Regions from separate parts of the Geobacter sp. AOG2 genome, predicted to be linked through region 1. Evidence: riboswitches for the same ligand, from Rfam matches in the RefSeq annotation. Region 1 holds a riboswitch; the other holds the start of a gene.

Region 1 (5,291 bases):
CATAATACCACCGGAGATATGAATGTTTGTCTATAAATATCAAAAACGCTGTCAGGTCAAGAACTTTTTGCCTAAAGTTAGGGTGAGCACATTATTGCCCGCTACAAAAAGGCATCGATGGCCGGGAAGTCGATATAGCGTTCTGAGATTGAGTTGATCAGTTCGATTTTTTCCCGGTCCTCCGGTCCGATCTTTGAGACGTGTTCCCTGAGACGGTGGAAAACCTCCGAAGAGGTCTCCTCGATGCGGATATAGGGGATCTTGCTGTCGTCAAGGATTTGCCGGGTGATGAGCGACATGGGGGCATGGCCGCTGATGACCAGGCCGGCCAAACGTTTTCTGAAATCCGGTATGTGATGCAATGAAGAAGCGGTGACGATCAACTCATCCCGCGAACTGGTCACAATGAGCAGCGTGGAGTCTTCAAGGTGATCGATGACCCGCTGTGAAGATGCCGCCCCCAACTGGATGGTATGGCAAATACGGCTTCTGTCGTCGGGGTTCCCTTTGAGCGACTGTCCGAGCATTACAGCCACATGTTGCAGGGTCGGATGGGCCAGGATCGGATTATAGTCAAAGGCGCTTGTCACCAGGAGGTCGGTTCCGCTAAAGGCCTTCTTGAGGTAGGCAAGGGAGCGTTCGCGTTTTTCCGGCACCAGCTTGTTGACCATGATGACGCGGACGTCGGCCTTTTCCCGCTCATACAGCGCAAGGTTCAGTTCTACGGCGTCAATCACATTGCCGATGCCGCCGTTGGTAACCATGAGCACCGGTGCGCCCGCTATGGTGGCAACCTGGGCGTTGTTTGCGCCGACCACCGAGCCGACGCCGCCGTGGCCGGCTCCTTCTATGATCAGAAAGTCGTATTTTTGCTCCAGTTCGTGAATCGCCCCGGCGATGAGGGTGCGGGGTATTTCCGGGGAAATCTTGCCGTCCAGAAATTTTCTGGTCGAGCCGGGAGTGAGGGTCATGGGCGACATGAGGTGTGCGTCGCTATCCAGGCCGTAAACGCTGGCCATCATGGCGGCATCCATATCCATGGTCAGGCCGTTGTACTCGATGCATTTGGGGCCGAGCGGTTTCACGAAGCCGACCCGCTCATACTTTTTACGCGCCAGATGCATGAGCGACAGGCTGATGGTGGTCTTGCCGCAATGTTGGCCGGTGGCGGCTATGAATATCTTTTTACAGGCCATGAGTCTTTTTTCATCCTCTCGAAACCATGTCACTCCGGCTGGCTGCCGCAGAGACTTTGGTCATGCCCCTTCAAGAAACCGCAGGAAGTGCTCTTCACCGGCCTGGAAGCGCAGAAACCTTACCCCCATGCCGCTTTTCTTGGCCAGATGAAAGAGGTTTTGCGGTACCTTCTTTGCCCACATGACCCGCGCGTCAACCTGAATCAGGTTGTCATCAACGGTAAATTCGATTCTGATCCTGCTGTTGGGTGGGCAGACATTGGCGGTTCTGATGAACATGCCGGTCGTCGATACGTCCTCGCTGAATGCCACACGGCTTGCGCCGTCGATGCCGAAATGGACGGTCAAACGTTTTTTAAGCCGCCGTATAATTCTCTTTTCGGTCATTATGCCCTCAAACTGAAGTGCTTATTACGCAATGAAAGCGCCACGACTATACCACAAAACAACGGATGCGGGAGAAGATTTGAAAAGGTGGGGAATTTTACTTGCCACTTTCCCGGATTATGGCGGCATAAATTCAATTGACAGACCCGCGCCAATACACTAGGTTAATGTAAACGCTGGGGGAGTTTCGACTGAGAGCGGCAATGCCCGCGACCCTTAGTACCTGATCCGGGTAATGCCGGCGTAGGGAAGCGCAGACATCCGATGTTCCAAGCCGCTTCCGCGGCTTTTTTGCGTTTTAGGAGGCCGTTCAACAGCCTGTTCACGACCCGTGCAGTCAGTTCGTACCGGGCGCTGAAGGAGAAAACATGCACATTACACTGAATGGCGAGACCATCGACATCGCCGATGGCAGCACGGTCGCCGGCCTTCTGGAGCATCTGCAGCTGCCGCGTGAGCGGGTGGCGGTGGAGGTCAATCTGGATATCGTTCCCAAGGCGGCCTATGACGGTCACGGGTTGTCCGAGGGAGACAGGATAGAGATCGTCCACTTCGTGGGCGGGGGATAAAGGGCGGGTAAGGGTAACGGCGGGGGAAACCGTTCGCCGGAACCCCGTCCTGTAGTCAACACGGCAGCACAAGGAGAGGCTCTACCATGACAACCAAAAACGATACATGGACGATTGCCGGCCGCGAATTTACCTCACGCCTGATGGTGGGTACCGGCAAATACGCCAGCTTCCAGCAGACGGCCGAAGCCCTGGAGGCTTCGGGGGCCGAGATCATTACCGTTGCGGTGCGGCGGGTCAACCTGGACCGGAGCAAGGAATCACTCCTGGATTATATCGACCCCAAGAAATACACCCTGCTCCCCAACACCGCGGGCTGCTACACGGCCGACGACGCCATACGCACCTGCCGCCTGGCCAGGGAGGCGGGCATGTCGGATTTTGTCAAGCTTGAGGTGCTGGGAGACGAGAAGACCCTCTTCCCGGACAACGAGGAGTTGCTCAAGGCCGCCAGGATTCTGGTCAAGGAGGGTTTCACCGTACTCCCCTACACCAGCGACGACGTGATCATGTGCCGAAAGCTGGAGGATATCGGCTGTGCCGCGGTCATGCCGCTGGGTGCCCCCATCGGCAGCGGCCTGGGTATTCGTAACCCCTATAACATCAGGATCATTCTGGAAACGGTCAAGATTCCGGTGATCGTGGACGCCGGGGTCGGCTCGGCCTCCGATGCGGCCGTCGCCATGGAGTTGGGCTGCGCCGGCGTGCTTATGAACACCGCCATCGCCGGAGCCCAGGACCCTATTGCCATGGCCCGCGCCATGAAGCTGGCCGTGGAGGCGGGGCGGCTGTCCTATAAGGCCGGACGGATCCCCCGCAAGCTCTACGCGAACGCATCCAGCCCGCTGGACGGCATGATTGCCTAGTTTCCGCCCGGAAAGGGTTCTTTTCCGCCCATGCGGCGTCAATCTTCGGGCTTGCTTGTGCGGCGTACCGATGTACGCCTCCGCGCAATCCCTTGATTTCCTTGCCTGGACGAAAAATTCCTCCTTTCCGAATCGGAAACTGCTCGTTTCTAATTGTGACGCATTCACCCAAGGGCGTGACCGGTTGCGCCCCGATGATCTTTGTCGCATGTTTCCCGTGTCCCCATGAAACCAGTTGATTTTTCCCTGTACCTGATTACCGACCGCAGCCAGACCGCGGGCCGGCCGCTTGTGGACGTGGTGCGCGCCGCACTGTCCGGTGGGGTGCGCGCCGTGCAACTGCGGGAGAAGGATCTGCCGGATGATGAATATACTGAGCTTGCCCTGGCGCTCAGGCACGTAACCAGGGAGTTCGGAGCGCGGCTCTTCATCAACAGCCGGGTCGATATCGCCCTGGCCGTGGGAGCCGACGGCGTCCATCTGGGGACGGCCTCCGCACCCGTGGCCGAGGTGCGCGGGCGGTGCGGCAAGGGCATGATGATCGGCTATTCCTGCCACGGTCTGGCAGAAGCGCGCCGCGCGGTGCATGACGGGGCGGACTTCATCACCTTCGGCCCGGTCTTTGCGACCCCCTCCAAGGCGGCTTATGGGGAGCCGCTGGGGTGTGCAGACTTGCAGCGGGCGGTGGAGGCGTTGCCGGTCCCGGTGTTTGCCCTCGGCGGCGTGAAGCCTGAAAACATGACCGCCGTGCGGGGGACGGGCTGCAGCCACGTGGCCCTGATCTCTGCCGTCAGTGCCGCCCCCGATCCCTGCCGCGCGGCCCGGGAACTCCTGGCAAGTCTGGGAAACCCGTTGCCCACGGCCGTCCATCACGAGTTGCGCATCCACTCCTATGGCCATTACCTGCGGCGGCGCTTCGACTGCCGGGTCAGCAAGGTCAACGTGGATGCCGGTTTTACCTGCCCCAACCGGGACGGCAGCAAAGGGACCGGCGGCTGCATCTACTGTAACAACGTCTCCTTCTCCCCCAAGGACACCCAGTCGGTCATTCCCCTGGAAGAACAACTCTCTGCCGGCATGGCCTACCATCGGCACCGTCTCGGCTCCGAGAAGTTCATCGTCTATTTTCAAAAATACACCAATACCTACGCCTCCGTGGATGTTTTGGCCGACCTCTACCGTCGCGCCCTGGCCCATCCGGACGTGGTCGGCATCTCGGTCGGCACCCGGCCCGACTCTCTGACCGACGAGGCATTGGAGCTGTTGACGGAGATCGCCCGTGACCGTTACGTCTGTCTGGAGTTGGGGCTCCAATCCGGTGATGACGCCATCCTGGAGCGTATCAATCGTGGTCATACCGTGGACGATTTCGTCGCGGCCGTGCAGCGGGCGGCGGGACGAAATTTCGATATCTGCGCCCACCTGATTCATGGCTTTCCCGGTGAACGGCCGGAGGATTTTCTTAAAAGCCCCGAGCTGATCGCCTCCCTGCCGATCGACTCGGTCAAGCTCCATCAACTCCACGCCGTCGAAGGGACCGAATTGGCCGCCATGTACCGCCGTGGCGAGTTCGTACCTCTCACCCTGGAAAGATACGTGGCCTCGGCCGCCGATTTTCTGGAGCGCCTGCCGGCCCGCATCACGGTACAGCGGCTGTACGGCTCGGCGCCGCTGGCGATCAGGGTGGCGCCCCAATGGGGGCTGAAGAACAACCAGATGTGGTTCGCGGTGGTCAACGAACTGCGGCGGCGCGGCACGTGGCAGGGGTATCGGTTCAATTGACCCGCCGGAGAACGGCGATGTATTCGTTTCCTGCCGGGGAAAGTGCTTTTTTCGGCCGCCCGGCGGTGCTATAGTAACCGTCCGCACAGATGCCCCGCTTCTGCCGCATTTAAAAAGAATTGAGGAGATAGAACATGTCCGACCTGCGCGTCCGTTTCGCACCCAGCCCAACCGGCTACCTCCATGTGGGGGGAGCCCGTACCGCCCTGTTCAACTGGCTTTTGGCCAGAAAGCAGGGGGGCACCTTCATCCTGCGCATAGAGGACACCGACGTCGAACGCTCCACCCAGGAATCCATCGACGCCATCCTGCAGGCCATGGAATGGCTTGGGCTGGATTGGGACGAGGGTCCCTTTTACCAGACCGACAACTTCGATCTGTACCGGGACTATGTCCAAAAACTGCTGGAGCAGGGGAAGGCCTACAAGTGCTACTGCACGGCGGAAGAGTTGGAGGCCAAGCGTGAGCTGGCCATGAAGGAAGGCCGCAAA
Region 2 (5,291 bases), 3.2 Mb from region 1:
GCCAGGCAGCCGGGGCGGAAGCCGTCGCCCAGGGACAGGGTCATGTCGTATTCCTTGGTGATCTCCAGAAGCTTGTCGAAGTGCTCGAAGAGCGGGTTCTCCTGGCGGTTGTAGCTCATCCACTCGATGGTGAAGGCCCCCCCGCGGGAGACCACGTCCATGATGCGCCCCTCGTTCTTCATCCGGTCCACCGTGGCGCGGGTCACGCCGCAGTGCACGGTGATGAAGTCCACGCCGTCCTCGGCATGCTTGACGATGCCGGCGAAGATGTCGTCCACCGTCATGTCCACAATGGCCTTTTTCTTGACCCGCACGGCATCCAGGGCGGCCTGGTAGAGCGGCACGCTGCCGATGCAGGCGTTGGTCTCCGCCACCACGGCGCGCCTGATCTCGTCCACCGGTCCGCCGGTGGACAGGTCCATGATGGCGTCGGCGCCGTATTTTACGGCAATGCGGGCCTTTTCCAGCTCCTTCTGCATGTCGGTGTCGTCGGAGGATGAACCGATGTTGGCGTTGATCTTGGTGCGCAGGCCGGTCCCCACCGGCAGGGGGATGCCGTTGGCGTGCTTGATGTTGTGGCAGATGACGATGGTGCCGGCGGCCAGTCCCTCGCGGATGAATTCGGGCGCGACCCCTTCCGCTGCGGCTGCGATCTGCATCTGTTCGGTAATGAGGCCTCGGCGGGCGTATTCCAGTTGGGTCATTGCGTGCTCCGTACGAAAGATTAGTGGTCAGGGTTGCCGGTCGCCGTGCTGCGCGGCGGCAAAATGGTTAACCGGGCTATGGCCCTTGCCCAGGGGGTGTGACAGGCGGATGGCGTCGGTGATGTATTCCTTGGCCTTTTCCACGGCGCATCTGAGCGGTTCTCCCTGGGCGAGGAACGCGGCGATGGCCGAGGCGTAGGTGCAGCCGGTGCCGTGGGTATTGCTGGTGAAAGCCCGCTCCGCCGCATACTCCCGGCATTCGTAGCCGTCGAAGAGGATGTCGATGGATTGCCGGCCGGTGAGGTGCCCCCCCTTGAGCAACACGTTGGCCGGGCCCAGGGCGTGCAGATCGCGGGCGGCCTGCTCCATGTCCGCCTCGGAGCGGATCGCTCTCCCCAAAAGGCGTTCGGCCTCGGGGATGTTGGGGGTCAGCAGGTAGGCATGGGGCAGCAATTGGTCGAGGACCACCCGGATCGAGTCCCGGTCCAGCAGGGTCGTGCCCCCCTTGGAGACCATGACCGGGTCGATGACCAGCGGGATGTAGACGGTGCGCTCCGTCAGCAGTTCGGCCAGGGCCGAGACGATGGCGGCGGTGTGCAGCATGCCGGTCTTGATGACGTCCACCGGGATGTCGGCCAGCACGGTGGCGATCTGGTCCACCACAAAGGAGGGGGGGAGGCCGTGGATGGACGAGACCCCCCGGGTGTTCTGGGCGGTCAGGGCGGTCAGGGCGCTGGCGGCATAGCTCCCCAGGAGGGTGATGGTCTTGATGTCGGCCTGGATGCCCGCCCCGCCTCCCGAGTCGCTGCCGGCCACGGTCAGGACCGAGCCGCGCGGATAGGGGCAGGTGCGGTTGAAGAGCAGTTTCAATTCGGCGACCGCGATATCCGGGCGGTGGCTGGACAGGACCGACGAGATCACCGCCACGGCGTCGGCGCCTGCGTCGATCACCCGGCAGGCGTTGCTGGTGGTGATGCCGCCGATGGCCACCACCGGGAGCTTGATCCGGTCGCGGATGGCGGCGAGGCCGCCGGTGCCCGGCATGTGGGAGACGACCTTGCTGTCGGTCGGGTACATGGCGCCGAAACCGATGTAATCGGCCCCCTCCCGCTCGGCCTGAAAGGCCTCGTCCAGATCGTGGGTCGATTTGCCGACGATCCTGCCGGACCCGAGTATCTCCCGCGCCTGGGCAATGCCGCCGTCGTCCTGTCCCAGGTGGACGCCGTCCGCATCCAGTTCCCTGGCCAGGTGGATGTCGTCGTTGACGATGAAGACCACCCCGGCGCGCTTGCAGAGCTGTTTCAGCGCGCGCCCTTCTTCCAGGAGCGTCTCGCGGCTTTTGTCCTTGGCGCGGTACTGGAGCGCCGACACGCCGCCCACGAGGGCGGTCCGCACCCGTTCCACCAGGTTGTCCCCCTGGTCGGTGATCAGGTAAACGCCCGCTATCGGCGGGAATGCCTGCGCCGTATTGTTGATGACCAGACGAAACTGTCTGCTGCACTCGCCCATGGTTTCCCTCGCGATAAAAAAGGCCGCGCTGTCATGATACAGGCGGCCGGGTTCATAGAAGATGAACAGTCGTGCAAGCCGCTTTCCTACGCCGGGATTAACCGGATCAGGTTCAAAGGGTCTGATTCCAAAGGAATCATCTCAGTTCTTGCGAACTCCCCCAGGGCCTTGTAATTCTGTCTACGGTACTGGATTTAACCGATTCTGTCAATCATGTTAACCATGAGGGGTGTTTCCCTCCTCCGTCCTGTCGGCACCCACCCCTTTACAGTCGGCGGCGGACATGGTAATAACCGTGGCGGACCCTTTCTTTCATCATCTGACGACAGAGTACCCGGAAAAGGAGCACCACGGTCGTGTACGACAGCCGCCCCACATTCGCCGAGATCAATCTTGACGCCCTGCGCCATAATTTTGAGGTCATCCGCGCCGCCATCCCCCGCCGGACCGAGATCCTGGCGGTGGTCAAGGCCGACGCCTACGGTCACGGCTTCATGGATATCAGCCATGAGCTGGAGGCCCTGGGGGTGAACGCCTTCGGGGTCGCCTTCCTGGCCGAGGGGATCCAACTGCGCAAGAGCGGCATCGACAAGCCGATCCTGCTCCTGGGCGGGGTCTATCCCGGCCAGGAACGCAAATGCATCGGCTACAACATCTCCACCGCCCTCTTTACCCTGGAGCAGGCCCAGGCCCTCAACCAGGCCGCCGGAAAACTCTTCCGCAAGGCCCAGGTCCACCTCAAGATCGACACCGGCATGGGGCGTCTGGGGATTACCTATGCCGAGGCCCCGGCGTTTTTGAGCGAACTGAAAAAGTTGCCCCACCTCGCCCTGGAGGGGATCGTTTCCCACTTTGCCAGCGCCGACGAGTTGGACGAGTCGGGCCAGCACTTTACCCGCACCCAGGCGGAGCGGTTCGGTTGGGTGGTCGCCGAGGCCCGCAAGGCCGGGTTTTCCCCGCGGTATATCCACATCGCCAACAGCGCCGCCGCCCTGCTTCGGGATAACGCCGGCTGCAATCTGGCCCGTCCCGGCATCGTGCTCTACGGCGCCATCCCGTCGCCCGATTTTCAGGGGAAACTGGACCTGAGGCCGGTCATGCGCCTCAAAAGCCGCATCGCCATGCTGAAATGGGTGGAGCCGGGCACGACCATCAGCTATGCCCGCCGCTTCACCGCCCCCGGACGGACCCTGATCGCCAGCGTGCCGGTGGGCTACGCCGACGGCTACCCCCGCGCCCTCACCAACCGGGGCGAGGTGCTGATCCGGGGGCAGCGGGCGCGGGTGGCCGGCACGGTCTGCATGGACTGGATCATGCTGGACGTGACCAACATCCCCGGCGTGGCGGTGGGGGACGAAGTGGTCCTGATAGGGGACGACGGGGCGGGGAACTGCATCCACGCCGAGGAGTTGGCGGCCCTGGCCGGCACCATTCCCTACGAGATCTTCTGCGGCATCAGCAAACGGGTGCCCAGGGTTTATTTGAAGTGAGGGGGGGAGGGGTTTAATAGGACTTATAGGGATTATAGGACTTATAGGAGTTATAGGAGTTATAGGACTAATAGGAGTTATAGGACTAATAGGAGTTATAGGACTAATAGGAGTTATAGGACTAATAGGAATTATAGGACTAATAGGAATTATAGGACTAATAGGAATTATAGGACTAATAGGAATTATAGGTGTCCCATAGGTCCTATAAATTCCCATTAGTCCCATTCCCATTGATCCCATAAGTCCCATAAGTCCCATAAAATCCCATAAGTCCCATAAAATCCCATAAGTCCCATAAAATCCCATAAGTCCCATAAAATCCCATAAGTCCCATAAAATCCCATAAGTCCCATAAAATCCCCAACCCCCCACCACCCAAGCAAAGGAACGCCATGATCAAACTGACGCAGTTGGTAAAAGCCGCCGGTTGAGCCGCGAAACTGGGTCCTGCGGGCCTGGCGAAAGCCCTGGACGGGCTTTGGGATTACCGCGACGAAAACCTTCTTGTAGGTCCCGAGACCTCCGACGACGCCGGGGTCTACAGGATCGGGCCGGAGTGCGCCCTGGTGGAGACGGCCGATATCATCACCCCTCCCGTGGACGATCCCTTCACCTTCGGCCGCGTCGCCGCCACCAACGCGATTTCCGATGTCTACGCCATGGGCGCCCGCCCCGTGACCGCCATGAACCTGGTGTTTTTTCCCGCCTGTTCCCTGCCGGGTGAAATCCTGCGGGAGATCCTGGCCGGGGGCAACAGCGTGCTGAAAGAGGCCGGGGTCTGTCTGGTGGGCGGCCATACGGTGGAGGACGACGAGTTGAAGTACGGGCTCTCCGTGACCGGCCTGATCGATCCCGGCCGGATCATCCGCAACTCCACCGTCCGGCCGGGGGATGTGCTGCTCCTGACCAAGCCCCTGGGCACCGGCATCATCTCCACCGCCATCAAGGGGGAGATGGCCCCGGAGGGGGCGGCGGCCGACGCCTCCGCCTGGATGACCACCTCCAACCGCGCGGGCGCGGAGCTGATGCGGGAGTGCAACGCCTCCGCCGCCACCGACGTGACCGGCTTCGGCCTGATCGGCCATTGCAGCGAGATGGCCCAGGGCGCCGGGGCGAGCATCCGCCTGCGGCTCGACGCCATTCCCCTCATGTCCGGGGTGACCGGGCTGGTCGCCGACGGCATGGTGCCGGCCGGCTGTTACCGCAACCGGGACCACTACGCCCCCCTGGTGAGCGGCCGCAACGCCACCGACGAGGACCTTCTGCCGCTCTTCGATCCCCAAACCTCCGGCGGGCTCCTGATCTCGCTCGCGCCCGGCGATGCGGAGCGTTTCCTGGCCGAAGCCCCTGGGCGCGGCATCTTTACCCGGCAGGTCGGCCTCGTGCTCCCCCGGCAATCCCGTCCCATCGAGATCGTCTGATGCCCGATTACGCACTCGCCATGGACCTGGGCACCACCACCCTGGCCGCTTCCCTGATCGACCGCGCCACCGGGAAGCGGCTGGCCATGACCGGCAGCATGAACCCCCAGCGCCGGTTCGGGGCCGACGTGGTGTCGCGCCTGGACGCGGCGGTGCACTCGGAA

The links. Region 1 has a riboswitch for thiamine pyrophosphate ahead of thiS (sulfur carrier protein ThiS). Riboswitches for the same ligand answer to the same signal wherever they lie in the genome.
Region 2: linked by a shared signal. The riboswitch ahead of thiD (bifunctional hydroxymethylpyrimidine kinase/phosphomethylpyrimidine kinase) and the one ahead of thiS (sulfur carrier protein ThiS) in region 1 are both predicted to bind thiamine pyrophosphate.

Annotation. Positions count from the first base shown of each region.
Region 1 is NZ_BLJA01000001.1:441,976-447,266, forward strand. Features, by position in the region: gene LDN12_RS01955 (flagellar FlbD family protein) at 1-3, opposite strand, end outside; gene LDN12_RS01960 (AAA family ATPase) at 102-1,196, opposite strand; gene LDN12_RS01965 (PilZ domain-containing protein) at 1,257-1,583, opposite strand; TPP riboswitch at 1,752-1,850, shown strand; gene thiS (sulfur carrier protein ThiS) at 1,952-2,152, shown strand; gene LDN12_RS01975 (thiazole synthase) at 2,239-3,018, shown strand; partial or broken gene thiE (thiamine phosphate synthase) at 3,244-3,837, shown strand; gene LDN12_RS01985 (TIGR01212 family radical SAM protein) at 3,871-4,800, shown strand; gene gltX (glutamate--tRNA ligase) at 4,935-5,291, shown strand, end outside.
Region 2 is NZ_BLJA01000001.1:3,688,926-3,694,216, forward strand. Features, by position in the region: gene thiC (phosphomethylpyrimidine synthase ThiC) at 1-704, opposite strand, end outside; gene thiD (bifunctional hydroxymethylpyrimidine kinase/phosphomethylpyrimidine kinase) at 732-2,213, opposite strand; TPP riboswitch at 2,280-2,385, opposite strand; gene alr (alanine racemase) at 2,570-3,703, shown strand; gene selD (selenide, water dikinase SelD) at 4,099-5,127, shown strand; gene LDN12_RS16800 (ASKHA domain-containing protein) at 5,127-5,291, shown strand, end outside.